Regions from separate parts of the Lysinibacillus sp. JNUCC-52 genome, predicted to be linked through region 1. Evidence: riboswitches for the same ligand, from Rfam matches in the RefSeq annotation. Region 1 holds a riboswitch; each other region holds the start of a gene.
What was found. A riboswitch is a leader RNA that binds a small molecule or an ion and turns the genes downstream of it on or off. The one in region 1 is predicted to bind S-adenosylmethionine.
Positions count from the first base shown of each region.

Region 2: it holds a riboswitch for S-adenosylmethionine, as region 1 does, so the genes downstream of both, JNUCC52_RS11890 (O-acetylhomoserine aminocarboxypropyltransferase/cysteine synthase family protein) here and JNUCC52_RS18285 (methionine ABC transporter ATP-binding protein) in region 1, are expected to answer to the same signal.
Region 3: it holds a riboswitch for S-adenosylmethionine, as region 1 does, so the genes downstream of both, JNUCC52_RS15060 (cyclase family protein) here and JNUCC52_RS18285 (methionine ABC transporter ATP-binding protein) in region 1, are expected to answer to the same signal.
Region 4: it holds a riboswitch for S-adenosylmethionine, as region 1 does, so the genes downstream of both, metA (homoserine O-acetyltransferase MetA) here and JNUCC52_RS18285 (methionine ABC transporter ATP-binding protein) in region 1, are expected to answer to the same signal.

Region 1 is NZ_CP065546.1:3,710,226-3,718,165, reverse strand. Features, by position in the region: gene JNUCC52_RS18300 (glycosyl hydrolase family 8) at 1-164, opposite strand, end outside; gene JNUCC52_RS18295 (MetQ/NlpA family ABC transporter substrate-binding protein) at 528-1,382, opposite strand; gene JNUCC52_RS18290 (methionine ABC transporter permease) at 1,445-2,113, opposite strand; gene JNUCC52_RS18285 (methionine ABC transporter ATP-binding protein) at 2,103-3,131, opposite strand; SAM riboswitch class I at 3,215-3,319, opposite strand; gene JNUCC52_RS18280 (thioredoxin family protein) at 3,375-3,686, opposite strand; gene JNUCC52_RS18275 (toprim domain-containing protein) at 3,700-4,041, opposite strand; gene gcvH (glycine cleavage system protein GcvH) at 4,299-4,679, opposite strand; gene JNUCC52_RS18265 (arsenate reductase family protein) at 4,761-5,114, opposite strand; gene JNUCC52_RS18260 (acyl-CoA dehydrogenase FadE) at 5,587-7,371, opposite strand; gene JNUCC52_RS18255 (acetyl-CoA C-acetyltransferase) at 7,443-7,940, opposite strand, start outside.
Region 2 is NZ_CP065546.1:2,402,827-2,410,766, forward strand. Features, by position in the region: gene JNUCC52_RS11870 (DMT family transporter) at 1-854, opposite strand, end outside; gene JNUCC52_RS11875 (MerR family transcriptional regulator) at 1,012-1,242, shown strand; gene JNUCC52_RS11880 (homoserine dehydrogenase) at 1,305-2,291, opposite strand; gene JNUCC52_RS11885 (hypothetical protein) at 2,700-3,086, opposite strand; gene JNUCC52_RS11890 (O-acetylhomoserine aminocarboxypropyltransferase/cysteine synthase family protein) at 3,493-4,794, opposite strand; SAM riboswitch class I at 4,908-5,022, opposite strand; gene JNUCC52_RS11895 (glycerol-3-phosphate acyltransferase) at 5,180-5,821, shown strand; gene scpC (succinyl-CoA:acetate CoA-transferase ScpC) at 5,987-7,507, opposite strand; gene chrR (class II chromate reductase ChrR) at 7,812-7,940, shown strand, end outside.
Region 3 is NZ_CP065546.1:3,042,953-3,050,892, reverse strand. Features, by position in the region: gene JNUCC52_RS15110 (polysaccharide deacetylase family protein) at 1-461, opposite strand, end outside; gene JNUCC52_RS15105 (hypothetical protein) at 896-1,018, shown strand; gene JNUCC52_RS15100 (YunC family protein) at 1,121-1,423, shown strand; gene JNUCC52_RS15095 (SIMPL domain-containing protein) at 1,459-2,109, shown strand; gene JNUCC52_RS15090 (histidine phosphatase family protein) at 2,165-2,710, opposite strand; gene JNUCC52_RS15085 (group-specific protein) at 2,850-3,101, shown strand; gene JNUCC52_RS15080 (DUF1540 domain-containing protein) at 3,140-3,298, opposite strand; gene JNUCC52_RS15075 (methyltransferase domain-containing protein) at 3,407-4,018, opposite strand; gene JNUCC52_RS15070 (VOC family protein) at 4,088-4,531, opposite strand; gene JNUCC52_RS15065 (YuzC family spore coat inner layer protein) at 4,987-5,292, shown strand; SAM riboswitch class I at 5,402-5,503, shown strand; gene JNUCC52_RS15060 (cyclase family protein) at 5,754-6,491, shown strand; gene JNUCC52_RS15055 (DedA family protein) at 6,557-7,153, opposite strand; gene JNUCC52_RS15050 (Cof-type HAD-IIB family hydrolase) at 7,620-7,940, opposite strand, start outside.
Region 4 is NZ_CP065546.1:453,574-461,513, forward strand. Features, by position in the region: gene JNUCC52_RS02430 (Ger(x)C family spore germination protein) at 1-1,121, shown strand, start outside; gene JNUCC52_RS02435 (hypothetical protein) at 1,128-1,361, shown strand; gene JNUCC52_RS02440 (GerAB/ArcD/ProY family transporter) at 1,388-2,653, shown strand; gene metA (homoserine O-acetyltransferase MetA) at 2,737-3,672, opposite strand; SAM riboswitch class I at 3,778-3,887, opposite strand; gene JNUCC52_RS02450 (nucleotide excision repair endonuclease) at 4,208-4,579, shown strand; gene panF (sodium/pantothenate symporter) at 4,680-6,125, opposite strand; gene JNUCC52_RS02460 (YhdT family protein) at 6,125-6,388, opposite strand; gene JNUCC52_RS02465 (class I adenylate-forming enzyme family protein) at 6,518-7,940, opposite strand, start outside.

The DNA of each region.
Region 1 (7,940 bases):
AATTTCTTCTCTAAAAAATAATGATTAATCACCTCAAACTGCTCATCAAAGCGAGCTTGATCATCTTTTTCTAGTAAATAGGTCAACCATAAACCGACAGATTCAGATAAAAACACATCTTTTTGTTGCGTTAAATCAGTACGTAATAAGTTATCTTTTGTCATTAATTCCTCAATAACAAATTGTTCTGTTGATGAAATTGGTTCCTTAGTTACTTTAGTTACTTCTTCTTTCCCTTGAGAGCAGCCTATTAAAACGATAGAAAGGAAAAATATAACTAAAATACCACAATAAAAATTTTTTAATATAGGATTTCACCTCCACTAGGACTAAGTACCAAAATCCTTCAGTATGATTAGCGAATTATATTATAACAGTAATCATATTAAATGAATCTAAACAAATTCTAAACAGTTTAGGAAAAATAATAGAATTTAATTATTGGATTTCACACCATTATTTATCTTTCCCTAAAAAAATAGTACAAACCATTTTCATGGCTTGTACTATTTTTTAATATATAGATATTATTTAACGGGTACTACTGCACCTTTCCACTCCTTCAAGATGAAGTCTTGGATTTCTTCAGATTTTAATACTTCTAATAATTTTTTAATTTCTGGTTTATTTTCATCACCAGCACGAACTGCAATAATATTTACATATGGAGATTCTTTATCTTCTAAAGCAATTGCATCTTCAATTGGGTTTAGTCCATTATCAATTGCATAGTTAGAGTTAATAAGTACTGCATCGCCTTCTTCGTTTTCAAACATTTGCACAAGTAGCTCTGGTGCAGTATTTGCATCGAATTTAAAGTCTTTTGGATTATCTACAATATCTTTAATTTCTGCTGCTGTTTTGTCGATACCATCTTTTAATTTAATTAAGCCTTTTGCTTCTAATAGTGACAACATACGGCCATGGTCTGAAACTGAGTTCGATAATAAAATTGTTGCACCTTTAGGAAGGTCTTCAAGTGATTTATATTTTTTAGAGTAAATACCGATTGGCTCGATATGTACGCCACCTGCATTTACAAAATCATAGCCATTATCTTTAATTTGTAATTCAAGATAAGGAATATGTTGGAAATAGTTTGCATCAATAGTTTTTGACTCTAAATCTTGGTTAGGTAATACATAATCTTGGTACGTCTCGATTTTTAAATCAATACCTTCTTTTGCTAAAATCGGTTTTGCTTGTTCTAAAATAACTGCGTGAGGTGTGTTAGAAGCACCAATTTTTAATGTTACTTTATCTTCAGTTTTTGCACTGTCATCTCCAGTTGTTGATCCTGCTTCGTCTTTGTTACCAGCACCACATGCTGCTAAAGCCAATACAAGTACTGATAAAAATAATCCTGCTAATAACTTCTTCATTTGTATACACTCCCTTTATTTGTTCAAACAATATGTTAGCGGTAAATACCGGTTTAACCTTTTTAACGTTTGTCTGTTTTCGTTGTAATCATATCGCCAATCCATTGAATGATAAATACGACTACTAAGATCAAAATAGTTGCCATTAATGTCACATCTTGGCGATTACGTTGGAAGCCATCTAAAAAGGCTAAGTTTCCTAGACCGCCAGCACCAATAATACCAGCCATTGCCGTATATCCAACAAGTGCTACAGCCGTTACAGTAATCCCAGAAATAAGTGCTGGTAATGATTCTGGAATTAGAACCTTCCATATAATCGTGGACGTTTTAGCCCCCATCGAGCGTGCTGCTTCAACAACACCTTTATCAATTTCACGTAATGCAATTAGTACCATTCGTGCATAGAATGGGGCAGCACCAATAATAAGTGCTGGTAGGGCTGCATTTGCTCCTCGGATTGTCCCAAGTAAAAACTTCGTAAATGGAATAAGTAAAATAATTAACACGATAAATGGTATCGAACGGAATATATTAACGACCGATCCTGTTAAAAAGTTAACAATTTTATTGGCCCATAACTGGTTTGGACTCGTTAAAAAGAGGATTATGCCAATGGCTAAACCAAGTATAAATGTTACGACTGTAGATAGAGTGGTCATATAAAGTGTTTCATATGTGGCTGTCCACATTTTTTCCCAGTCGACATTCGGAAAGAGACTAGTTAGCATTTGCAATCACCTCCGTTTGTACTTCAACTGTATTTAAATAATTTAATGCAGCTGCTACATTTGTCTCTGTACCATCAATTTGTACAATAAGAGTACCGTATGCACCATTTTTCGTTTGCGAGATATTACCATGGACAATGCTAACTTCTACATCAAACTGTTTTACTAAATGTGATATAACTGGCTGCTCTGTTTTTTCACCAACAAATACAAGCTTAACAAGGTGTCCTGTTGGATAGTTCATTCTAAGCTGTGCAACTGTCTCCTGCGTTTCCTTCGTATCGGTAATTTGTGATACGAATTTTTTAGTGATCGCTGCTTGTGGTGCTTGGAACACTTGTAGTACTTCACCACGTTCAACAATTTCTCCAGCTTCCATTACCGCTACACGATGACAGATTTTGCGAATAACATGCATTTCATGAGTAATTAATACGATTGTTAAGCCTAATCGTTCGTTTATATCGACAAGCAAATCAAGAATTGCATCCGTTGTTTCTGGATCCAGTGCTGATGTAGCTTCATCACATAACAGCACTTCAGGATTATTGGCAAGTGCTCGTGCTATGCCAACACGTTGCTTTTGACCACCTGACAGTTGTGATGGAAACGATTTGTCACGACCTTCTAAACCAACAAGTGCAATAAGTTCTTTCACACGTGCGTCTCGCTCACTTTTAGCTACACCTGCAATTTCAAGTGGAAATGCAATGTTTTCTGCAACTGTTCTTGACCAAAGTAAGTTAAAATGTTGGAAAATCATACTTACCTTTTGTCTAGCATCACGCAACTTTTGACCCTTAATAGATGAAAATTCTTGGTTATTCACCTTCACCGAACCAGTTGTCGGCTTTTCTAAACCGTTTAATAAACGAATCATCGTACTTTTACCAGCGCCACTATAGCCAATAATGCCAAAAATTTCACCTTTGTTAATTGTAAGATTAACATCTTTAACAGCAGTTAATTCGCCATTTGCGGTTTTGTATTTCTTCGTAATATTTTGAAGCTGTATCATAGCGAAACTCCTTTTCTCATATAGAAAACCCCTTCACTCACAGACAAGTAGAAGGGGTCACGTACTTTATACGCTAAACCGTTCTCTCATCTTTCAAAGAAAAATCTTTGAGTGATTTGGCACCTTTTCACATTTGTGATGGTTGCCGGGCTTCATAGGGCACTTCCCTCCGCCGCTCTTTATAAGAGTTCGATATATTTAATAGTTTTTAATATAGTTGTTACTTTACCATGCTAGCAAAGTTCAGTCAATTGGTTTTTTTAACAATTCGTATAAAAAAGGTACGGATTGAAATGCATAAACCTTTTCTCTAACTGATCCACCATCACTAACGAGTAAACACGGTACACTTTCGATTTGAAAATCATAAGCTATTTGCTCTAAAAAATTAATATTTGCCTTGCCTAATTTTAACTGTGGCAATAATTGTTCTATGATATCCATCATTTTAGATGCAACTGCACACGTTCCGCACATCGGTGTATATAAATAAAAGGCAGTTTTTTCACCAGATTTTACTGCTGTTTCCCACTGCTCTTTTGACCATTCTTCCATTTTTCAACCAACCTTACAAAATATATTCATTATGGATGGAAAAATGCGCACGCAATAAAATCATTGCAAGCACTTTCCTCGGTGTAGTTTCTACTTCTTTATAAGTAGGCATCGTTCGCAAATGCTCTGCTTCAGGATAATGTCTGTCCATCAATGCTCGTAATTTATCTCCAGATGCATCTGCATCAAAAAATGTATAGAGCTCATAGCCCTCATATGGGTCGAGTAATTCTTCTAATTGATGCACACCAATTGTACCATTTGTACAAAGTATTGTAACATCTTCACTCAAAATAGGTTCTATTTGAAGCTTATCCGAACGGCCTTCCACAATTAAACATTTCCCTTCGAACATCACGCCACCCCCATTTAGCAGTTATCTACGACAACAATTTATTGCAATTATAGGATTCCACACTATGCATAGATCTACACGTTAACAATATTTTCTATATGTCACTTTGCAATTTGGATAACATTTTATGTGAGTTACTTGGACTTTCATTTACTTGAAGAGTCACGCTTTGTACAGCTCAAAAAACAATTGCATACCTGTGTTATATAATAAAAAACGCCGGTATGTACTCCGACGTTTTTCTATTATAGGCTTGATTATTCTGCAATCATTTCTTCGTATTGTTCTGCAGTCATAAGGTTTTCAAGCTCTGAAGCATCAGCAGGCTCTACAACGATCATCCATGCTTTTTCATATGGTGATTCGTTTACGAATTCTGGGCTATCTTCTAGATCTGCATTTACTTCCACTACAGTACCTGAAATCGGTGCGTATAATTCAGAAACAGTTTTTACTGATTCTACGCTGCCAAATGGATCATCAGTTTTAATTTCGTCGCCAACTTGTGGAAGCTCAACGAAAACGATGTCTCCTAATTCAGATTGTGCAAAATGCGAAATACCGATACGTACTTTACCATCTTCTAATTTTACCCATTCGTGTTCTTCAGAGTAACGTAAGTCTTTAGGTGTGCTCATGCCAAAAACCCCTCCATAAATATGTAATATATTCACTTTCAGTGTGCCATACTTCTTTCATAAAAACAAGGATTAAAGCTGTTATTTCCACGCTTGTTCAAAATCTGATTCTTTAAATCCTAACGTTACTTTTTTTCCATCAGTAACGATTGGTCGCTTAATTAACATACCATCAGAAGCAAGTAGTGTGAGCTGTTCATCTTCCGACATTTCCGCCAGTTTATCCTTCAACCCAAGTTCGCGATATTTCATGCCAGATGTGTTGAAAAATTTCTTTAATGGCTGCCCGCTAGCCTGCCAATAACTTTTAATTTGCTCTTTCGTAGGTGCTTGTTCAACAATGTGTACCTCTTCGTATGAAACGCCATTGTCGTTTAACCACTTCTGTGCTTTTTTACAAGTTGTACATTTAGGATAATGGATAAGTTGAATCATATTTATAGGCTCCTCTGCTATCATTTCCTGTAGTATACCATCATAACTAGTATGAGCCAAAAAGAAACATTTATTGGTTAATTTCATAATTGTTTGCGTGCCTGTCACTTTGGCTTAAATTGTTTGCGTGCCTGTCACTTTAGTGTGGGCAACTGGCATTCTGTCTGCTCCTATTTCGTAAAATTCCACTTCGCTTTCCGCGGGCACGATGTAAGCCGCAACCGTCGCTAGCGCGCCGTCTGTTGCGTCTTACATTACGTGCGTTCCCGCAGGAGTCTTCGTGGATTTTTACTTAGATAGTTTTAATTGGCAAAGTGAGAATTGTTTGCATGCCTGGCACTTTGGCATTAATTGTTTGTGTGCCTGACACCCTCCCTTTCAATAAAAAAGACAACAAGTTGATTTACTTGTTGTCTTTTTTCGAAACTTTGATTTTTCCTACCGTTAGTAAAGAGCTAGGTTAAAGATTATATTATACGATGAATTTTTCTGCTTCGATTAGTTTAACAGAAGCTTCACGTTTTTTAGCAATAAGGTTATAAGGGTTGTTACGAGTTAGTTTACGTAAAGCTGACAATGTCATACGTGCAGCGTCCCCATCTGCTGAAGCAAGAATTGTATCCTTTGCTTCTTTCTCAATTTCTGCAAATGCTTCTTGGCAGAAAATTTGTGTATAAAGTAATTTTTGATGAGACTTTTCTGCACCTTCACGCGCAATCGCCTTTTCTGTACGTAACACAGTAGACTCCATAGCGAATAATTGGTTAGCGATATTGGCAATGTTCACTAATACTTCTTGCTCTTGGTCAAGTTTCGCTCCATAGCGCTGTGCTGCCATACCTGCTGCTAATACAGCAATTTTCTTCGCGTTTTTCACAAGATATTTTTCTTGTGCTAGCGGCTCTGTGCCTACTTCTTCAGGCATTAGCATAAGAAGTTCTTGTTGCAAGTTTTGAGCGACCTGCAATAATGGTAATTCACCTTTTAATGCTTTTTTCATAAATGTACCTGGTACAATCATGCGGTTAATTTCATTTGTACCTTCGAAAATACGGTTAATTCTTGAATCGCGATAAATTCGCTCTACTTCATATTCAGCCATAAAGCCATAGCCACCATGTAATTGCACCGCTTCATCTGCGATATAGTCCAATGTTTCTGAACCAAACACTTTAGCAATTGAACACTCAATGGCATATTCAGCAATTGCATTTGCAATAACTTTTCCTTGCTTTTGTTCTTCAGGGCTTAACTGGCTTAAACGATCTTCAAATAAACCAACCGTACGATAATTTAATGACTCTGAAGCATATAATTGAGACGCCATTGTCGATAGTTTTTCTTTCGTTAAGTTGAAATCAGAAAGCTTCGTTTTGAATTGTTGACGTTGGTTTGTATATTGAATTGCCAACTCTAAAGCACGTTTTGAGCCACCGATTGTTCCCACACCTAATTTATAACGACCAATATTTAAAATGTTAAATGCAATTACGTGTCCACGACCTACTTCACCAAGTAGATTTTCAACAGGTACTTCAGCATCCTCAAGCACTAATGTACGAGTTGAAGAAGATTTGATACCCATTTTCTTTTCTTCTGGCCCAACAGAAACACCGTTGTAGGCACGTTCAACGATAAATGCTGAGAATTTATCGCCATCAATTTTGGCGTACACAACAAACACATCAGCAAAACCTGCGTTAGTAATCCATTGTTTTTCACCGTTTAATACATAATGAGTACCTGCAGCATTTAGCTTGGCAGTCGTTTTGGCACCTAAAGCATCTGATCCCGAACCTGGCTCTGTTAACGCATAAGCCGCGATCAATTCACCAGAAGCTAGCTTCGGTAAATACTTTTGCTTCTGTTCGTCGTTACCAAATAGCACAATCGGTAGTGAACCAATCCCTACATGTGCACCATGTGTAATCGAGAAGCCACCAGCTACAGACATTTTTTCTGCGATTAACGCAGAAGATACTTTATCTAAGCCAAGACCTTGATATTCTTCAGGTACATCCGCCGCTAGTAAACCAAGTTCGCCAGCGCTTTTTAGTAAACGCACTGAATGCTCAAACTCATGATGCTCTAAGTTTTCTACTACAGGTAATACTTCATTCGCAACATACTCTTCAGTTGTTTTGGCAATCATTTTATGCTCATCTGTAAAATCTTCTGGTGTAAATACGCGATCTAGTGCCACGTCCTCAATGATAAATCCGCCGCCTTTAATGATATCTGTTGTTTTTTCTGTCATGTTAAATTCCTCCTTATTTTTAGGTGCCAGGCACTCATACAATTCGCAATTCTCAAACAATTTCACATAACTTATAAAATCTCAAATACTCCAGCAGCGCCCATACCACCGCCGATACACATTGTTACAACACCATATTTTTTGCCCTGACGTTTCAGTTCATGAATTAATTTCAAAGTTAAAATTGCGCCTGTTGCGCCAAGTGGATGCCCTAAAGCAATTGCTCCACCATTAACGTTCACTTTCTCTTGGTCGATACCTAAATGACGAACAACCTGTAATGACTGTGAGGCAAATGCTTCGTTAATTTCCCACAAATCAATATCCTGAATAGATAAACCTGCAATTTCAAGCGCTTTTGGAACAGCTACGATTGGACCGATTCCCATTACTTCTGGAGGTACTCCGCCAACCGCAAATCCTAAAAACTTTGCCATCGGTGTCATTCCTTGCTTTTCTGCTTCCTCACGATCCATTACAAGAACTGCCGCAGCACCATCTGAAGTTTGAGAAGCGTTACCTGCTGTAACACTACCTTTTACATGGAATGCAGGACGAAGCTTTGCTAA
Region 2 (7,940 bases), 1.3 Mb from region 1:
TTTTTTCTCCCTGCAAATGTAAGAACCACAATGCCTCCAAGTAGCATTACAACACCAAGCCATGATGTTACACTTAAATGTTCACCGACTAGCACTACTCCTAACATTGCCGCAGTTAAAGGCTCTGCTAGTGACAAAGTTACAGCAGATGAAGAGCTAATTTTTTGTAAACCACTTAAAAACAATAAATACGCTATGCTTGTACACATAACGCCCATAAAAAGCATTGTCCATAAGTTTTGAAAATCCGCTAGCCAGCTAAATCCACTGCCAATTGAAAACGGAAGTAATAGAAGTGCACAGATTGAAAATGTCATAGCCACTGCAGGTAATGCGTCCTGCTGTGCCATTAATTTTTTACTCATATTTGTATAAACAGCAAAGGATACTCCTGCACAAATAGCTAGCCCTACACCACCCATATGAATTGTTCCATCTCCATTATTGATGAACAATAGAATACACCCTGTAATTGTCATAACCGTTGCGATGCCCCAAACTTTTGTTGGGCGCGTTTTCCATAATATCCACTCTAATATGCCAGAAAACATAGGGGCACTACCAATTGTTACGACCGTTCCAATTGCTACGCCTGTTAGACGGATAGATGTGAAAAAAAGACCTTGGAATAATGCAATACTTGCTGCCGCCAATATTGTCCATTTCCACGACCATGTTCGAAAAGTAATTTTACGTAATAACACTACTACAACTAATAATAATCCTCCACCAATTGCTGAGCGAATAGTTGCTACGGCAAATGACGATACACCATTATCTAAAAAAGTTTGTGCTGTCCCTGTCATTCCCCATAATATAGCTGCTAGAAGTACAAAAAAATATGGATAGACCATTGCTGATTCCCTCCTAACCTAAAACACTATCACTACCTACTATACATATTTATCCAAAATCAAACAATTACCAATTTACTTCCTCGATGAACAATCCATCATTATGTTTTCTATAAAAGAGGAGGTATAATAATAACATTAGAAGGAGCGACCGATTATGTATAAAACTATTGAAGAAACAGCGTTGGATCTTGGTATGCCTGAGGAACAAATACTACGACTTGTTTACGAAGGGCGTATCCGTTCCATTTATGATGGGGATCAAATATTGATTAATAGTGGCCAATTTAGTACCTATTTTGAACAGTTAGAACGGATAAAAGAAGAAATAGAAATTTGGCGGAACACACCTATTCCTGAAGATATTGATGTGAAGGACGAAGACTAAACATTAAAAGTGTCAGGCACTCAAACAATTTTGAATTGTTTGAGTGCCTGACACCTACTCAACTAAATGCTCACGACAAATCCAGCACGTTTACCAATAATCTCAGCATAGTCCTCAACCATTACACTTGCCGTTGGATACATTCCTGCACCTGGACCAACTAATGTTAATGTACCAATATAATTTGTTTCAAGTGCAACCGCATTATTTACGTCATCAACTGGATAAAGTGGATGCTCTTTATCTACTAATTGTGGACCAACCTTTGCTACCACTTTACCATTTGTAAGTTTCTCCACTTCCGCTACGTGGCGATAACGTAATCCCTTTTCACAAGCATCCTTTACTTGTTGTGCTGTGATGCAATCAATACCAATTACTTCGACATCCGCCCAATCGGGTTGTTCACCAAAGGCTAATGCACTTAAAATCATTAACTTTTTAAAAGCATCTTGACCAGATACATCATTATATGGGTCAGCTTCTGCGTAGCCTAAGTTTTGCGCCTCTTTTAAAGCTTGCTCAAAGGACCAGCCTTGTGCGCGCATTTTTGTTAAAATATAATTTGATGTTCCATTCAAAACACCTTGAATACGGCTCACATCATTTACAAGCAAAATATTTTTCATCGTTTTAATAACAGGTACACCGCCTGCCGTTGTTGCTTCAAAGCCCACGAATACACCATTTGACTTTGCAAGCTCTTGTAACTCTAAGCCACGTTTTGCAAACATCACTTTGTTTGCTGTAATTACATGACACTTATGTTCAACAGCACGCTTTAAATAACTAAACGCTGGTTCTTCATTAACAATTGCTTCAAATACAACTTGCATGCCAGGCTCCGCTAAAACCTCATCCATACTTGTTGTTAATAAATGAGCAGTACCTGGAACACGTTCACGACTCGTATCTGTTACTAATATTTTGGCTACTTCCAATTCAATGCCTAATTTCCGTTTTAGTTCTTCACGCTTTTCATTCAATATATGATAGATACCTTGACCTACTGTTCCAAATCCTAAAATCGCTGCCTTTATAGTTGCCATACCTGTTATTCCCTCCAACGTACATTTCTCCAGTTTTATATATATATATAAAGTCTGTGCCTACAAGCACATATTCAAATAATTCAAAATTTAACTTAAAGAAAATTGTAACGCAAATAAATACATTGCACAAGAAAAATCTTTCTAGGAAGGACAATTGTTTTCCCTAGGCGTGCAAAAGAAATCGGTTTCATTGCCTTTATTATACGTTTTTTTATTAAAACTATAATTTTTGAACAAATCTTGACGATAAAATGAAATGTCTTTCTTCTATTATATATGTACGAAGATACCCTTTATAGAATAAGCTATTTTTGAAAAGTAGTAATTAATTCGACAAGTAAACTGCACAATAAAAAACTCATTCCCTATAGCAGTAGAGAATGAGCTAAAAAATATAAGGGAAAGTTAACTTGCTTGTAAGAATAATCGATAACGATATTGAGCTAAAGCTAATCGCACTAGCGTTACTTCTTCTTGTGTAAAGTTCGGTATTGCATATGTGCGTTCAATTAATTGAAACGATCCGTATTTTAAATAATATTCTGTCGCTGGTAGTGCGATATGGCTTGTACCGTAACCTTCATACTCTTCAAAAACTTCTTTGACTATATAGCCCTTTTCTTTAGCATATACAATTTCTTCAAAAGCACTATGTCCAAAAGTTTGTTGCCATTTTGTTTCAACTGTCGAAAGTATGTTTTGAATGGATTTGTTGTTCACAAAATGATGACTTTCATTTAATTCATAAATAATATAAGCTGTTACATTTTGTGCACGATAAACATTTCCCATTTTCAACACTCCTTATCGATCAGTTTTTTAAGTGAGAGTAGCTACTGGCTATGTAGCTACCCTCTATATATATATTCAAAAGTGGGGGAGCACTTATGAAAACAAATTGATTGTTCTACCGCCTAAAAATTTACGGCATTTAGAATTACGTAACATCGACACTTTTAATTTTTGTTCTAGGTTGGTAGCCATTCGAACATGTAACTTAATCCCTAGTATATAGCATGGTTTTAATTAAGTCAATAATACTTATAAAAATACTAGGTATTAAATATAGGAAATTTCAGAAAACTTACCGAATGAGGTAACGATTGATGTAGCAACGTTATACGCATTACCAAATGAGGCATTTCGAATGAGAAAATACGTTAACGCTACGACAGGAATCTAGTTTTATTAATTTAAGTTATGCTTCTACTTTTTGTGTAGCTGCTGTTACTTGTGCAATTGCTTGCTCTAGGTCTGCAATAATATCCTCAACTGCCTCTAAACCGATTGATAAGCGAATGAGCGACTCGGATACGCCAGTTTGGATTAATTCCTCAGCAGATAGTTGCTGATGTGTTGTTGATGCTGGATGAATAATTAATGATTTTGCATCTCCAACGTTTGCTACGTGTGAGAATAATTTTACGCTGTCTATTAGCTGACGCCCTGCTTCTCGTCCACCTTTTATGCCAAATGTAAGCACTGAACCGAAGCCATTTTTCAAGTATTTTTTTGCTAAATCATGCGAAGCAAAATCCTCAAATCCATTATAATTCACATATTCCACAGATGGGTGGTTACGTAAATATTCAGCGACTGCTAATGCATTTTCATTATGTTTAGGAATACGCAAATGAAGCGTTTCTAAACCTTGTAGTAAGTTAAAGGCAGCATCAGCACTTAATGTTGGACCAAAATCTCGTAGTAATTGCACGCGCAGTTTTGTGGCAAATGCAGCCGCTGCTGTATCAATACCATATCTTAATCCATGATAAGAAGTGTCTGGCTCTGTAAATCTAGGGAATCTTCCTTGTGTCCAATCAAATTTCCCCGCATCTACAACTACGCCACCTAAAGTTGTTCCATGTCCACCAATCCATTTTGTCGCGGAGTGAACAACGATATCTGCACCAAAGTCAATTGGCGTTGCGCCGTATGGTGAGGCAAATGTGCTATCGATAATTAAAGGCAGTCCATTTTCATGCGCAATATTTGCTACTGCTTCTACATCTAAAACCTTTAAGCTTGGATTGCCGTAAATTTCAGCGAACACCGCTTTTGTGTTTTCATTGATCGCAGATCGGAAGTTCTCAGGATTTGTTTCATCTACGAAAATTGTTTTAATACCGTAGTTTGGTAGTGTATTTGCTAATAAGTTATATGTTCCTCCGTATAAAGAGCTTGCTGCTACAATTTCATCCCCTGCTCCTGCAAGATTTAAAATTGAAAATGCGATAGCTGCTGCACCTGATGAAAGTGCTACTGCTGCTGTCCCGCCTTCCAATAATGCGACGCGTTTTTCAAAAACATCTACAGTTGGGTTTGTAATACGTGTGTAAATATTGCCCGCTTCTTCTAATGCAAAAAGACGTTGCGCATGAGCAGTGTCTTTAAATACGAAAGCTGTTGAACGATACACTGGTACAGTTCGGGAGCCTGTTACTGGGTCAGGCTCTTGACCACCGTGTAATAGTAATGTTTCTGGTTTGAAATTCGACATATTTTCTTCCTCCTTAATGGTTTTACGATGGTACCGGAGATGAGGAGGATTTATGTGTAGAAAACAAAAACCCTCTTCAGTTAAGAAGAGGGTTGCGGTTGCAAGTTTTCCTCCCCTTATCTGCCAGATCCAAGTAAGAATCTGTAGGAATTAGCACCTTAGCAAGTTCGTCACTCACTGGTTGCCGGGCATCGTAGGGCCTATTCCCTCCGCCGCTCTTGATAAGAGTATGTGATTCAATTTCCATCGTTGTTACACAGTATAAACATAGACTTTTTTTCTGTCAACAGTAAAATTTATTTTTTTCTGAAACTTCTGTCTGCTAATTTACGTAATAAGAGCACATACACTATATAAAGAATATAAAATGAAAGGAGCATTTTTTATGGAAAAAGCCATGGTATTTTTTATTATTATAATAATTGGTTATTTCATTGGCTGTATTCACGGCTCTAAAGTGGCACAATTTCTATCAGGTGTAGATTTAAAAAAGACTGGTCATGGCAATGCTGGTGCTTCAAATGCAACGCTGTCTCTTGGCTGGAAATACGGCATATTAGTGGCCCTAATTGATATTGGTAAAGGCGTTGGTGCTATTCTCTGTGCTATTTACTACTTATCTTCTAATGCATCACAATTCACTGAAGTACAAATGTGGCTCTTAATCTATACAATGGCTGCTAGTGTTATTTTAGGGCATAACTTCCCTTTCCATATGGGCTTCAAAGGTGGCAAAGGAACTGCCTCCATTATCGGAATTTTACTTGCCGTCGATTGGAAAATTGCATTATGTGCACTTATCTTATTTGTGATTTTATCTTTAGCAACAAACTATTTAATTGTCGGTGTGTTAGAATTTTATATTGTATTTTGTACAGCTACCTATTTATGGATACCTGGCCTCGGCCCAACGATCATTTCTATTCTCCTTTTATGCATAGCGTTCATCTTGCATATCGAAAATATTAAAAGACTATTCAACGGAACGGAACCGAAAGTAACATCTGCCTTTAAAAAAGCCGCATAAAGCAAGTGATTGAGCCTAAGCGATAACTGCTACAGTTAGCACAAAACACAGGCGTAACTGGCGGTGAAACAGCGAGGTAGCGGCTTACGATCTCGTAGGAAAACAATCGCATAGCAAAAAAGTGTTAGATTGATGGCAGTCAATCTAACACTTTTTTTAAATATATTATTTAGCAAATGATGGGTCTAGCATTGTACCATTCTTTGCTAAATTCACATGCCAAGAAAGTGCTTTTTCTAAATCATGCGGTGTATGGTGACCACCTGTTGCTTCATTAGCGTCATTAAAGTACGCCCATAATTGCTCTTTATAATCAGGATGCGCACAGTTTTCAATGATTAGGCCAACACGCTCTTTAGGTGCTAAACCTCTTAAGTCTGCAACTCCTTGCTCTGTTACAATAATATCTACATCATGTTCTGTATGATCTACATGTGAAACCATAGGAACGATACTAGAAATTTTCCCGCCTTTTGCATACGATTTTGTTACGAAAATACCTAATCGTGCATTACGAGCAAAATCACCAGAGCCTCCAATACCATTCATCATCTTTGTACCAGAAACATGAGTCGAATTCACATTACCGTAAATATCCAATTCAAGCGCTGTATTTACAGATATTAAGCCGAGTCGACGAATAATTTCTGGGTGATTAGAAATTTCCTGTGGTCGTAATACTAATTTATCTGCATATTTTTCAAAATTCCCGTAAACCTGGTTTCCTACTTTCTCAGATAGGGTAATAGAAGTAGCAGATGCAAAGCTTACTTTTCCAGCATCCATTAATTCAAATACTGCATCCTGTAGCACTTCCGAATAAACTTCTAAATTTTCAAACTCGGAATCTTTGAAACCTAACAAGACAGCATTCGCCACCGAACCTACACCTGATTGTAGTGGACGTAAACTTGTCGTTAAACGACCTACTTTTATTTCTTCTCTTAAGAAATTCAATAGATGATTTGCCATAATATCTGTTTCTTCATCAGCAGGAACAATCATTGATGGCGCATCTAAAATATCTGAAATAACAATACCTTTAACTTTATCTAAATTTAGTGGAATCCCTATTGTACCAAGACGATCTGACACATTTAGCATTGGAATTGGATCACGTTTACCTTGTGGTCCTGGAACAAAAATATCATGCACACCTTCTAATGCATCCAGCTGTGCTATGTTTAGCTCGATGATAATTTGATCTGCTTCTTGTACGAAAATCGGAGAGTTACCAACTGAAGTTGTAGGAATTAATAAGCCATCTTCTGTAATAGCAGCAGCTTCAATAATAGCAAAGTCTATCGGACCAATGATGCCCTGACGTACTAATTCAGCATTGTGTGATAGGTGGGCATCAACATACGTAACTTCTCCACTATTAATCATGTTTCGAATGCCTGCGTCTCCTTGGAAAGGTCCACGCTTGCGAATAACACCCGCTTCTGCTAAGTATTGGTCAACTTCTGGTCCAAGTGATGCACCTGTATATACATCCACCTTGAAACTTTCTGTTTTTGCTTTCTCAACAAGTGCAAGCGGTACCACTTTTACGTCACCTGCACGTGTAAATCCGCTCATGCCAAGTACCATGCCGTCCTTAATCCAAGATGCTGCTTCTTCTGCTGTTACAACTTTGTTTCGTAATTGTTCATTACGAAGCTTTTTTGCTAACTTTTCATCCATTCCTTATTCCTCCATCCCACATATATTTACTTCAACTCGATTATTTTCCTTCACATTGGTACACCCAACCAATGTAAAAAAACAGGAGATAAATAACCTGTCGTCATACATAATTTTACACTATTCAGAACATTTAAGCTATATCTAACAAAATATTTTACTTAACGAGCGTATTTATAATTTGCCTTAATTATTTGAAAATAGTTTAATTTTAATAGTTACTCCATATGGGATTTGATTCGATTTTAGTCAAAAATCATGATATGCTCTTGGTATATATAATTGGGAAAAGGGGACTTTTTAGATGGTTAAAGAATTATTACGTAACCACTCTTCGGTTCGTATTTATGATGGAAATCCTATATCTAAGGAAATCGTTGAAGATTTAATTGCTACTGCCCAGATGGCAGCAACTTCTCACTTTGTACAAGCA
Region 3 (7,940 bases), 670 kb from region 1:
CAATCTTGTGTATCTTGATGCCAAGACCACATAACGACCTGGTAACCATTTTTTACAGCTGTATTAATTATTTTATCGTTATAGTTACCACCTACAGGGCGAAATAAAACAGGCGAAAAACCAGTAATATTACTAATCATTTCGTTTGTCCGCTGTAATTCATCCTGTAATTTAGAAACAGAAACTTTGAAGGGGTGCGTATAAGTATGGTTGGCTAGTTCATGTCCCTCTTTATAAGTTCTTGACACAACATCTGGATACTTTTCTGCATTTTGACCAATAATAAAAAAGGTCCCCTTTGCTTCATACTTAGCTAAAATATCTAGCACCTGAGAGGTATATTTCGGATCAGGTCCATCATCAAAGGTTAAGGCTACAATTTTATCCTTTGTGTTAATATCCCATACAACCTCACCAGTCTCCTCATATTCACTACGCCCTTTTTCTGCAGAGGTACTCATTTCCGTAAAACATATAGAAATGAATAAAAAGCAAGCCGTCAAAAACAATACATTTTTACGTATCACAGTATCACCTCCCACAATTAATTGCATATTACAGCTCATCTTACTATTTACGAAACACATCAAATTTATTCTTCAAAAAGACTGCCTGATTTTACTGATACGCGATAAAACATTATGTTAAAAAATCGTTCAATAAACGTTTTTCGCATACTTTACTAACTTTTTTTATCTAAACATTTTTCACATTCTTATTTCTAAATAATTTTCATGAAAACCGCGTCAATTTTTGAACGAAATGTGAAACCTTTCATTTAACACTTTATTTTTTAAAAAATCGGTGTAAAATAAGGGGCATATCTGATATATAACAATTAAAGACAATTCAACAACTGTTATATTACAAATTTGTGTGGAAGGGGATATTAAACATGTGGGTTATTACTGTTTTTGAACAAGATACATACCGTATGTTCGAGTACACTACGCAAGCTGAGGCTACATTAGCGTTAAAAAATATACAACAAACTGCATTGCTTTCATACACAAGATAAGTGCCAGGCACCAAAACAATTCACACACAATTTTTTAGTGGAAATACCGAACACCTTTTTATCTATTGCCATATGTATAGAGAGAAAAGGAGTGTGATGTTCATGGTGACGATTGAACCTATTATGATTAAAGGTCATTTTTTCACTGCTGTAATTGTACATTTACCAAAAACGACACTACTAACTATTTCGAATGATACGGGCTACATCATGTGTGGTGCATTAGATGTCGGTCTTTTAAATAGCCGCTTATTAGATCGAAAAATTATTGCAGGTCGAGCGGTTGGAGTAAAAACAATCGATGAGCTATTAACAGCCCCTCTCGAATCCGTTACATTTGAGGCTGAACAACTAGGCATTTTTGCAGGAATGACTGGAGTAGAAGCATTATTAAAAATGATTTAAAACACGACTAGAGCCCAGTCGGAAGGTGGTATTAAATGTATTTCACACAGACAAATGCACAATCGCTCCCTGCATCGCGCATAATGACTGTAACAGGCAACGGAAAAGTAGTGGCTAATGCCAGTTATGTGCAACTTCAAATTGAAGTATCTACGCAAGGGGAAAATGTGCAGCAAGCGCAGCAAGAAAATGCTAGCATTATGAATCGTGTAATTCAATCCATCTTGGCACTATCTATTCCAAGAGAAAATATTCAAACTGCCACCTATTCGATTGCGCCTCTTTATGATTATGTAGATGGTAAACAGGTGTTTAAAGGCTATAAGGTGACAAACGCCATAACAGTAAAAGTGCCTGACACTAATCTTGTAGGGGTTGTTATTGATACGGCTGTGGAAAATGGCGCAAATCGTATATCCTCTATCCAATTTAAAATTGATAATGGGGATGTATACTATCAGCAGGCACTTAGCTTAGCACTTCATAATGCACAAATGAAAGCTAATACAATAGCACAGACGATGCAATTATCTGTGCATCCTCAACCGATAGAAATTGTTGAAGAAAACGAAAATGGCCCTGTGCTATATAAATCGATGGCAATGGCAGATTCATCAATGGTAACGCCCATTGAACAAGGACAGCTCACCATCAGTGCCGCTGTTCGCGTTACATTTCAATACTAAGCAGTACAACAAAGCCAGACTCCATTTATCATAATGAAGTCTGGCTTCTTTTCTATTAGTGATCGTTCCAAATACGTTCAATCACCGCTTCGTTTTGAATATAGCTTATTTGATAGACATCTGGATTACTGAGCCTTTGCCAAAACTGAAAATCTACGTCACTTTGATAACTCTTTACGAGCAAGGATATTAAATTGCCATGACTGACAATAACCGTCTGTTCAGTACCTCTCACAACCACTTCGTTTACAACGTTCTTGATGCGAGTCATTGCCTCCTGACTGGACTCCCCGCCCTCATATTTCAAATCCAAATCAGTAAAAGTTATTTTTAGTTTTTCATACCAATCTGGTAAATTATCCGTGCTTAATGTACGCTCTGAAAGTCGGTCATCTAATTCAATTTTTTTGTTTGTTCTTTTACTTAATAGTTCGATGGATTGGATAGCACGTAAATAAGGACTCGAAATAATTCGGTCGATGTTATAAGTATAAAAAAAGTCAGCTAAACGTTTAGCCTGCTCTTGTCCTCTTTCTGTTAAAGGCGCATTAGAAGATTGGCCTTGTGCTTCGCAATGTCTAATTACGTAAATCCGCTTCATTTGACTCCCCTCCGCATTCCAATAAATTATTCCGATCATTTTACTATTTGTAACAACTATAAGGAAATGTATTTACTCATGAACTGCCCATAATCATCATATATTTAGTCAGTGTAAAAGATGATGCTTAGAGGAGGATATGATGCAGGCTGAAAACAAACGCCTTCGGAAAATTCAACATCTTGCTCATGAAATTATGGATGAGATGAACGCAGGGAAAGAACTGAATGAGCTCGAAAGATTAATACCTGTCATTGATAATTTATCTCGTGCAATCGGTGATTTAACAGACGCTTATGGAAATTATTCGATAGATTATGTAGAAGAAAAAGTCAAAATTGCACATACTTTATTGTTCAAAAAAGACAAAGTAGATATGTATCAGTTATGAAAAAACAGGGTAGCCCATTAAGGGTTACCCAAACGCTATTAATGCTCTTCAGGTGTAAATGTTTTGCAATCTGTTTCTTCACTATTCGATGCATGCTGACCTTTTTGACTTACAACGTAAATCGCTTCTGCAGTGCATTTATTACCAGAGCCCCAATACGTGCAGTTATTGACTTCACATAGAATTTGTTGTGCCATCGTATCACACCTCCTCTTTTGTTATATCTTTAACAAATTCGGAGTTTTCAATACTTAACTTAAATAAAACCCAAAAATACCCTTAAGTTACAAAGGCACTGTCTTGCTTTATCTTTCGTCAGTTTTAACAGCAACTAATTTATTTGCTGCGTGACAATGTTGAATATTGTTATCATGCTCATCTTCAAATTGGTAGGAACGATAATATGGAATTGACCAACGATGATATAGTTCTTTTATTTCGCCCTCTTTACATATCCCTTTAATAAATGGTGCTAAATCTTCTGGAATCTCTACTTCATCAGTGAAAACGGTAATAATATTTATTCCTTGTTGCTTCGTATGTATTTGCATTGATTGTATAATGTGATGCCACGCATCTCGCTCTAAAAAATGGAACAAGCCATGCGAAATAATTAACTCAAAGGAACGTTTAAACTCATATGTCGTAGCATCTTGGACAATTGCTTGTAAGGTATGTAATTGGTGTAACTCTTTGTATCGATTGATTTTAGCAATACCTGCCTCCGAAATATCAATAGCTTCCACCTCAAACCCAAGCTGCGCTAAATAGACCGCATGCCTACCATCACCACATCCTATATCTAAAATGCTCGCCCCAGCTTGCAATGTTTTAGCCCATACAACCACTTCCTCACTAGGATTACCAAAAGCATAATGGGTATCAGCTAAGTAATCTTTCTCCCAAAATGGTTTCACGCTACCGTCTCCTCTATATCAGGTTTATCTAAATGTGCTTTGACAAAATTCCATCAAAGCACCGCCAATCTATTGTTTAATAATTAACATATCGTTTTCATCAAATTCCCACATATCACCGTATGCCACTTCCCAATAAAAGCCGTTTGGATCTTGAAAATAGCCACTATAGCCTCCCCAAAACACTGTTTCAGGCTCCTTTACAATGTTTGCTCCAGCTTTTTTTGCTAACAAAAATACTTCATCGACTTCTTCTTTAGACTTTCCATTGTAGGCAAGCGTAATACCATTAAAGCCATTACCTACAGTTGGTGGATTCGCTTCATTTATATCCTTTACTAAGCGATCAATTTGGAAAAGGGATATTTTAGTTCCTCCATTATTAAAGAAAATAACATCTGGATTTGCTTCATCCCCATAGACAACTACTTCGAACCCAAGCCCATCACGATAAAATGCCAACGATTCAACCATATTTTTCACACCTAATGTAATTAAATTTAAACGATTCATCCCATCGTCCCCTTTTCTACAGACTCTATTACATATTCTCCCTTTCTTGTGGCAAATCCTTTTTGCTCTATGCTATTGCCATTAATGTATACGCATTATCAAATTGCTACATGGCTGCACCCATTGCATTATTGTCTCGATTCAAACATCTTTATTTCAGCCATTTCGATTGCCATTTTTTCTGATAAAAATAATATTATCTCCGTACCGAACTTTTTTTACATTCATTGCAACATATATAAAAAGAGGACTACGCTAAGCTTTGTTAGCTAAGAACGGGCTATTTCAACACAAAATAGAATGCCACTACATAAGATACACTAAGATATTAGCTATAGATTGGAGGAATTCTGCTGTATTACAATCCTTATCCGTATTATGTTTATGTACATCAATATCCAAATTGGGGCGTTGCTAATTCGTCTTTCCCTCACCATTTGCCTGGACAGCTTGCGATGCCCACATCTCCAAACCCAAATCAGTACCCGCCTATTAATACATTGAAGTTGAAGACATCTGCCAAACAAATTCAGCCGATTATGCAGCAGGCCCAATTATTAACAGAGAAAATTGAAGGGTCCGATCAGTTTGCCCATGATCTTAAAAATGCCGCACAGCTTTCCAAGCAAGATGAAGTCCAAAAACTCATTTCTTCTGCAGGTGTTACAGCGAAATTCGAAGCGAAATATACGCCAGACAATATTCGAATTGTTTTATCAGAAGGTGGGTGCTGTAGTATCGCAATCATTTTATATTGGTAAGAAAGAAGGCAACTTATTTTTTATAACCATGCACTCCTATAGAACTTGTAAACTATTTATAATTATGCTAAAGTATTTGTTATTACTATTTCTGAAAATTCATATATTTTTCTTATCAAGAGAGATGGAGGGATTGGCCCTATGAAGTCTCAGCAACCAGTCTTAGGCATGGTGCTAATTCCAAATGGTGAAATTCGCCAAAAGATGAGAAGACTGACTTCAGTTACACGAGAGTCCTCTTCTACAAGTAGGGCTCTTTTTTTATTTTAATTAATGGTTAATTTCCTATTAGTTTTTCTAAGAAAAATTATGAACTTTTGAATGTAGTAGGCTTGAGCTTGTCCGCGAAAGCGTTCGCCTGAAGCGTAACGATGGGAATAATCATTCTTTTTTCACTTCGATGTTCGTATTTAATGACGCAATTGATTCACCACTCATAATTAAGAAAGCAGGGAATAAAAATGACAAATGAACTTTTACAAGCATTACAGCTATTAAAAACTAAGCAATGGGTCGACTTAACACATACATTCGGGCCAGACTCTCCTCATTTCTTTATGTTTGAAGATGCAAAATTTGAAACGCTATTTTCTCATAATGACGGCTTTTTTGCACAACAATTTACGTTTCCTGGGCAATATGGAACGCATATTGATCCACCTATTCATTTTGTTGCAAATACGCGCTACTTAGACGAATTAGAATTAAAAGAACTTGTCCTTCCGCTTATTGTTATAGATAAGTCCAAGGAAGCAGAATTGAACAATGACTTGACGTTAAGCGTACAAGATATTTTAGATTTTGAAGCAGAATATGGAGAAATTGAAGCAGGTACATTTGTTGCACTGCGAACTGATTGGAGTAAACGTTGGCCAGATAAGGACTTATTCAATAATAAAGATAAAGACGGTCATAACCATATTCCAGGTTGGGGATTAGAAGCGTTGCAGTTTTTATTTACAGAACGGAAAATCAATGCCATCGGTCATGAAACATTCGATACAGATTCAGCGGCGGATTTCCGTAAAAATGGAACGTTAGATGGCGAATATTTTGTACTAGATCAGGATACATATCAAATTGAACTGATGACAAATTTAGATAAGCTACCAGCCAAAGGGGCAGTCATTTTCAATATTGTGCCAAAGCCTGAAAAAGCTTCTGGATTCCCTGTTCGTTCATTTGCTATTTTGCCTTAAATTTAAATAAAAATGGTCTGCCTCAAATGCCAAATAAACATTTGAAGCAGACCTTTTTTTACTATTTATTTAATAGTATTTCTTTTTTTAAATACAAAGTACACAATCAGCATTAATACGATAAACACCAATATGGCATATAGGCTGTATTGAGACAAATACATGCCAACAAAACGCCATTTATTTCCGAGTACTTTCCCTAAAGTAATAAAGGTGAAAGTCCATATTATTGCACCTGCATACGCATAAACAGCAAACTTTTTATAGGGATAATTATTAATAGCTGCAATATATGCTGTTAGATGACGAACACCAGGTATAAAATAGCCAATTAATAATAGGACAGGCCCTATCTTTTCAAACAGTTTTTTCGTAAACTCAATTTTTTGTGCAGTAATATGAACTTTCGGCCCATATTTTTGTAATAGCGGTAACCCAAATCGACGACCGACAAAGTAGCTGAGGGTGATGCCTCCTGCAGCTCCCACTGCAGCACTTATTAATGCAGGAATATGTTCTAAATTTTCACGATAAACATTATATCCTACATAGGTTAAAAAAATTTCGTCAGGAAGTGGCAGCCCGACAATCCCTCCAACTAGTATAAGAATAATTCCGAAATACCCGTAATGTTCAATAAGAGATTGCACGTGATGCACCATAAATTTACCCCACCTAAAGCCTTAATTTTCCCAATATCTTAGCTTACCATAAGCCTCTTAAAGTCAATTATTTCTATCAATTACTTTTGTATAGGTTTAATTATTATTACATGTATATTAATATTGTACAATCATCATAACTTTATTTTTGATAAATTCAGTTTTTAACAATTACTCTCTTTACCGTATCACCCTATCTCTTTCAGTCTAAATTTCTATTTCACATCACTTTATTTCCCTTACCGCCACCAGTGACGGATATGCTGACTGAAAACTACATACATGTGACAATGGCAACGAGATCATCTACTCCAATTTATTCATACAATCTAATAACATTCCTGTCTATCCAAAATATAAGTAGCGTTGAGCACATACTATGGAAGTAGATGTTAAAAGCTAAAAAGGGTCTCTTAGGGGCCATTACGATAGCAGAAAAATTTTATTTCTAATAATATTTATTACTCTAGATAAGTTGGAGCTTACGCAATGCATAATCAATGCCACCTTCATCCGAATCTAACGTGACATAATCAGCAATATTTTTTAATGCGACACTGCCATTTCCCATCGCAATACCATATCCAACTTGCTTTAACATATCAATATCATTCTCTCCATCTCCAAAAGCAATTGCTTCTTCTCGAGGGATGTTGAAATATTTTAGCACTGCTTCAACAGCGATGGATTTTGATACATCATCTTGTAACACATTCATAATTGTCGGATGCCATCTTTCAAACTTTAAATTAGGAAATTGTGTTATGTACTTTTTCTCCACTTGCTC
Region 4 (7,940 bases), 1.4 Mb from region 1:
TAAACGAATTAGCAATTGTCGTTGCACTTGGTGTAGATAAAATAGATGATGAATATGAAATTTCTATCCAAGTTGTTGATACTAGTGAAATTTCTTCAAAGCAACCTTCTAGCGGACGATCACCTGTAGTCACTTATAATTCGAAGGGAAAAAGTGTATTTGAAGCAATTCGAAGAATGACGACTTTAACACCACGGAGACCTTATTTTGCTCATTTACAAATGGTAGTTATCGGAGAAAAATTAGCTGAGGAAGGAATAAACGAACCACTAGACTTTATCGCAAGAGATCATGAATTTCGAAATGATTTTGATGTTATCATAACGCATGATTCAACAGCAAAAGAAGTGCTCAACGTCTTAACCCCGATTGAAAAAATGCCTGCCAATAAATTGTTAAATTCAATTAAGGTATCCGAAAAATCTTGGGGTTCCACATTATCTGTTAATACAGACGAACTACTAAATACCCTTAGTAGCAAAGAAAAAAGTGCTGTTTTATCGGTTGTTGAAATAGAAGGAGATACAAAATTAGGAATAGATCAAACAAATGTAGAAAGAATTACAACGCCCGTTATTTTAAAATATATTGGTATAGCTGTTTTTAAAGAAGATAAATTGATAGGGATTTTATCCGAAGAGGAAAGTATTTACTATAATTTTTTAAATAACAAAATTGAAAGTACGGTAGAAGTTCTTTCTTGCCCTGATGGTGGAGAGTTGTCGACCGAAATTACAAAATCGACATCTAATATTAAGGGAACTTTTAAAAATGGCATTCCAAAAATAACAATAAAAATTGATATTACACAAAATATTGGCGAAGTAAATTGTCCCATTAATTTAACTAAAGACAAAAGCATTCATTATATTAATAAAAAGACCGAAGAACGTATAAAAGAACAAACGAAAAAAACACTAGATACGATTCAAAAAAATTATAAACTCGATATATTAGGCTTTGGGGAAGCACTCCATCGGAAAGATCCTAAAAAATGGGAGAAAACAAAAAAAGAATGGTCTACAATATATCCCGAGGTAGCTGTCAATATCGAAGTCAATGTGGCTACACAAGGATTAGGAACAATCCAAAATTCATTATTGCACAATTCAAAGGAGTAGCTAGCGATGTTTATAACGATTGTTTTCGTAGTATTTTCTTTGGCCATTGCTTACAGTGTCATTCCTAATTTAAAGAAAAAAGGCGAAAAAAAAACAATTATCGTCTTTTCTATTATATTAAGCATAGGAGCGGCATTAAATATTGCCATTGGATTAAAAAAGAACATTCCCAGCCCTTTAGATTTCATTACATTTATTTTAACGCCCCTTAGAAAATTGTTACTTACACTTTTTCAATAAAAAATGAAAAGAAAGGGTAGTGTACGATGGATAAACAACTCATTAGCGCAAGACAATTTACAGTCATTACCCTTCTCTATTCAATTGGAACAGCTATATTAATTGTGCCAGCAAGTATTACAGAAAAACTCAGCCAGGATGCGTGGATTGGAGCGGCTATTGGTGTACTATTAAGCATTTTATTAATAAAGCTCTTTGTATCATTAGGAAATCAAACTCCAAACCTTACGTTTATTGAAGCAAATGGAAAAATTTTTGGCAAATTCATCGGTACTTTGACATCGCTTTGTTTTATGTCTTTAACCTTTTTTTCAGCAGGCGAATTATTATATTTCATCGGAATTTTTATGCAAACGGAAGTGATGCCCGAAACACCTACTCTGACCTTTGCAGTTTTATTTACGATTATTATCGTTTTCGCGTCGTATTTAGGGATTGAAGTTTTTGCACGTTCTGTGGAAATACTATTTCCAATATTTATGTTAATTTTTATTATTTTTATTATTTGTATTTCCCCTCAAATCAATATAGAAAATATTATGCCAGTCTATGAAACAGACACAAAACCATTAATCGTCGGTACGCTAAACTTTACGAGTGTTTTTTCTTTCCCACTTGCTGTGTTGCTTATGTTTTTCCCTTCTGGAGTCAATGTACATAAAGCAGCTCAAAAAGGATATTATATCGGCACACTACTAGGCGGAATTGTCTTAATTCTTATTATTACCCTTTCAACACTCGTTCTTGGCTCAACTAATACATCAATTAAGACATTTCCAAGCTATGCGCTAGCTCAAAGGATTTCGATAGGTAATTTTTTCCAACGAGTGGAAATTATCATGGCTGTTATGTGGATTATATCCATTTACATTCGGACATTTATTTATTTTTACGCAACGGTACTTGGCATAGGACAAATATTTAAAATAAAAGATCCTCGCCCACTCATTTTACCACTTGGATTATGTATGGTTGCACTGGCTCAAATTGCTCACCCGAATATCGTCCATTCTAATAATTATAATGAGAATATTTGGCCGTTGTATTCAGGATTATTAACTGTTTTACTTCCATTGTTGTTACTAACAGTCGCAAAAGTTCGCAAAATAAAAAAGAAAGAAGACAGTCAAAGCTCTTCTAGTAATCAGCAAGAATCTCAAGAACAACAATCAAAAGACAAGCAAAATTCAAAAGAACAACAAGAATCAAAAGTGCAGCAAACTCCAAAAGAACAACAAGAATCGAAAGCGCAGCAAGATGCGACCAAACCAAACTCGTCCGAATCTCAATAAGTTAACAACAAAAACCACATTTCTCACTTTTAATGAGAAATGTGGTTTTTCTAACTGTAAAACGGTATGTTAATTGTCCCATATTAAATATGGTATTCAATCTCATCAACAAAATCCCATTCGTACGGTGTTTCCTGATAAACATAATAGTTAAGCCAATTTGAAAATAGTAAATGCGTATGTGCTCGCCATGTATTGATCGGCTCATTAGAAGGATTATTATTCGGGAAATAGTTAACAGGAATCGCAATATCAATTCCTTTTTCAACATCACGGTAATATTCATCAGCTAATGTTGTCGCGTCGTATTCTAAGTGACCTGTAATCATTATGTTCTTATTATCCTTTGACTGCACGATAAAGACGCCAGCATCTTCTGAATAGGACAGTAAGCGTAAATCTGGGTGCTTACGTACTTCATCAATGGAAACCGATGTATAGCGTGAATGTGGTGCTGTAAATAAGTCACTAAAGCCGCGCACTAAATCGACCGTTAAATCGGTAATTACATGTGAATAGACGCCAGAACATTTTTCTGGTAGCTCAAATTTACCGATACCGTAATGGTGATATAGTGCAGCTTGTGCCCCCCAACATATATGCATTACGGACGTAACATTTTTCACAGACCAATCCATTATTTCTGAAATTTCTTCCCAATAATTCACTTCTTCAAATGCCATTTTTTCAACAGGCGCACCCGTAATAATCATACCGTCAAAGCGGCGATGGCGAATTTCTTTAAATGTCGAGTAAAATAGCTGTAAATGTGATTTACTCACGTTTTTAGACTCATGTGTTGCTGTATTTAAAAATGTAATATTCACTTGTAATGGTGTATTACCGAGCAATCGCAGTAATTGTAGCTCTGTTTTTTCTTTTTCTGGCATTAAATTAAAAATTAAAATATTTAAAGGACGAATTTGTTGCGTTTTAGCGCGGTCTTCTTCCATAACGAATATTTTTTCCCCACGTAAATGTTCTCCAGCTGGTAAGTTTTTCGGAATATTAATAGGCATGCTGTATTCCCCTTTTCTTTAATTTTTTCTCTCTATCTATTTAAAAATTAAAAAATCCCCCTCATTCCATTAGAGCAAGAATGAGAAGGATAATTATCACGTTCACTCTTATCTCTCAAAGGAAACATCCTTTGGTGGAATTAGCACCTTTCTAACATTGTTAGAGGTTGCTGAAGCGTCATAGGGCCAAATCCCTCAGCTTCTCTTGATAAGATTATTTAATTAAAAAGAATTGTATCATGAACAATTAAGAATTTCAATAATACATAGAATATTTAGTATTTAAATGAATGGAAGTTTATTTTTTGATGAACACTATCATTAAAGTATCTATTTCTTTTGTGAGTTACGTATCTACTGGTTAAATATCATTTTTTTCATCAATTAGCCTTCGTAAATGACAAACCAATGACAATTGTAACCCGATAAACATTCATGCATTGTAAATTGATTTTTGTAGAAGAAAACGTAATGGTAATCATGGAGGTATTATGTTAACATATACCTTTAGTAACAGAGAGGAACGTGAAATATTTTGATTAAAATTGAACTCCCAAAACCAGACTTAGTAATTCGTCAACGTGAGCAAGTATTAAAACCAGGTGATGTAGAAATCACACCATTCCATGGTTTTATTGATTTCCATAAAATCACTCGCGAAAAAGGTGGCATATTCTTATTCTACAACGAAAAAAATGAGCTATTATTTGTAGGAAAAGCGCGCAAAATTCGTCAACGCATTAAAAAGCATTTTGAAGATAACGTATCACCAATGAAAAAATATCGTGATGAAATTTTCAAAATTGAAGTGTATGAAATTGATGATCCAATGGAACGTGAAATTTACGAAACATATGCTATTAACACTTTCCGTGCAAAATATAATCTTGAAAAAGTATTTTATTAAGATAAACGCCGTTAGCAACCACTTGCTAACGGTTTTCTTTTTTAGCGTTATTCATATAAAAAAACCCACGAGAGAGGTATCTCTCGTGGGTTTTTGGTATTTAGATAAATATTTTTTCATCTTTAAATTTGTCAGCTGTTAGTAAGCTTACAACAACAAAGATAATAAATGAAGCTACTATCGGGATTGTCACTGTATGCATACCAAAGATTGACGGATAAAAGCGATCAATCACAATGTATAACGTCATGCCCGTAATCATGGAAGCAATTGCGCCATATTTGTTGGCCTTTTTCCAATATAATCCTAGGACGACTGACCAAATAAAGACAGCTTCTAGGCCACCAAATGCAAATAAATTAAGCCAAACAAGTAAATCTGGTGGATTTAACGCAAATACAACGACCGCTAAACCAATTACGGTAGTGACAATAAAGCTTGCCCGCTTAATCTCCCCGTCGTTGGCAGTTGGCTTCACATAGTTTAAATAAATATCTTTCACAACGGTTGAACTAACTAACATCAGTAGTGCATTAACCGTAGACATCGTGGCTGCCATCGGTGCTGCTAAAACAATACCCGCTAAATATGGCGGTAAAACTTTTAACGTTAATAATGGCATCACTTTATCGCCAATCTCAATACCTGGCATTACTGGACGCGCTAGCACACCAATTAGATGCATGCCAAACATAATTGTCCCGATGGCGATCGTACCAATAATAATCGCTAAATGCATACTTTTTGAATCTTTATAGCTCATAGCACGTACTGCAATTTGAGGTAGACCCACTACGCCAATTCCTATTAAAATCCAAAATGTAGAAACATATAACGGCGTTAGTTCACCTTCTGCACCAAATGGAGACACTAACTTTGGATTTTCTGCCACAAGGGATGTCATAATTTGATCTATTCCCCCGCCTGCAATGATTGTCCCAATTAGTAAAATAACCGTACCAATTACCATTATCGAACCTTGTACTGTATCTGTTAAAGCGACCGCACGGAAGCCCCCAATAATGACATAAATTAATACCGATGCAGCAAAAATAAAGAGTGCCGCTGTATAATTTAAACCCGTTAAAGATTCAATTAAGCGTGCTCCACCAACCCACTGTGCCATCATTGCAGAAAATAAAAAGACAATAATACTAATTGCAGATAAAATTACAATGACATGGCTTTTATAGCGTTCCCGTAAAAAATCAATTAATGTTATTGCCTGATAACGGCGAGCAATAATTGCAAATTTCTTTCCTAATATCATTAATACAAAATAACCAGCTGGTAGTTGTGCCATCGCTAGGAGTACCCATCCAAGTCCTTTATTATAAGCGACCCCTGGTCCACCAATAAAGCTGCTTGCGCTTCCGTACGTGGCAATCATAGTCATTGCTAGGATAAAGCCACCCATTTCACGACCACCAAGAAAATATTCCTGTAAAAACGAGTTCGATGAACGGACATGTTTATTGGCCCATATACCAATACCAAAAATAATAATTAAAAAGATGAAGAGTGGAAAAATAACTTGCCAGTGCACTATTTATCCACCTCCCCATCTTCAAAAGGTACTTCTTTGAAAAAGAATTTTAAGACGAGCCAGATTAACACAATCATAAAAGCTGTTCCAGCGATACAACTATAGAAAAACCATGCTGGGAAACCCCAAACATATGTATATTTTGTTGGATCCCCCGAGCCTAGGCCATATGCAAAGCCGTACCAAATAGCAAAGTTGACAAGTACAAGTCCTATGCCGATGAGCGCCTCACGATGTGCAATTTTAAAGCGTTGATCTTTCAATATAGAATCCCCCTAACCTACTCTATTTTACTGGTATGTAGGTATTATGGGAAGCATTGTGAACGATTTCGGTGGTTTTATCGGCGATTTTACACATCCTATCGGCGATACCTCATATTTCATCCATCTTTAAGAGCTTTTCAATTGCATGTGAAGTGCCTTTTTGTCGATTTTCCCGACGATTGTTTTTGGTAACTCATCGATAATAATAATTTTTTTCGGAATTTTATAGTGTCCTAACTCATTTCGACAAAGAGCCTTCACTTCAGCGATTAGCGTATCAGATTGCTGTTGGCAAACAACAAATGCCGTTACAATTTCACCCCAATAATTGTCTGGCACACCGATGACAGCTGCTTCTTTTACAAGCGGATGACGTAATAAACATTGCTCCACCTCTTGTGGGTAAATATTTTCACCGCCACTAATAATCATTTCTTTCCGACGACCGACAATATAAAAATAACCATCCTCATCCATTGTGGCTAAATCACCTGTTTTTAACCAGCCATCACAAATGGTATTGTCCGTTTCCTGCTGATTATTCCAATAAAATCTAAACATATGCCTACCTCTGACAAAGAGCTCACCTACTTCATGTGCAGTGCAATTCTTCCCATCTTTATTAATAATTTTTGCCTCAATAAATTGCATGCTTTTACCTACTGCCCCTTTTTTCGCATAGGCTTCTTCGCGTGAGATATAAAAATTATTTGGTCCAGCCTCTGTTAGTCCATAGCCTTCTTTAAAATATAGTCCCTTTTTAAAAAAAGCATCGTATATAGGGAGTGGACACGGTGCCCCGCCAGATAAGAACACTTTTACAGATGGAAAACTACTTTTCTGAAAATAATCTGTTGTAATCATCGCCTGATACATTGTTGGCACAAATAAAGAAATGGTTGTTTTATAGTGATTAATTGCTCTAAGTGCTGTTTCCGCTTCGAACTTATCTCCAATAACAACCGTTCCTCCTGCCATCAGCAACGGGATAGATAGCGCATTTAGCCCACCTGTATGGAACATCGGCATATAGTTTAACGTACAGTCTTCTTCACTTAACCCCCAACTAATAATTGTATTAATTGCATTCCAATTAACAGAATTAAAGGATAGAACTACTCCCTTTGCTTTACCAGTAGTGCCTCCAGTATAAATCATTAGCCATGGATCATTTACATCCATTTCTATCTTGCTAGGAACAGACGCTGATTGCGGTACTTGTTGGATGGGATACATATTTTTTAGTTGGATAGGACAACGAACATCCTGATCATAAAGAAGCATGGAAGGTGTAGCATCCGCAACGATTTCGCTAAGTTCATTCGTATTGAGGCGCCAATTTAAAGGGACATAGATGAGTCCCCGTAAACCACAAGCAAATAATATGGCAAATAGCTGTATGTTATTTCTAGCAAAAATCGCTACACGACTACCTGTCTGTAATCCTTGCTTTTCAAAAAAACTGCTCCATTTTGCAATTTCATATGTTAACTGCTGATATGTCCATTGTTCCTTTGTTTCAAGGTTTACTAATGCTAAACGATGCGGT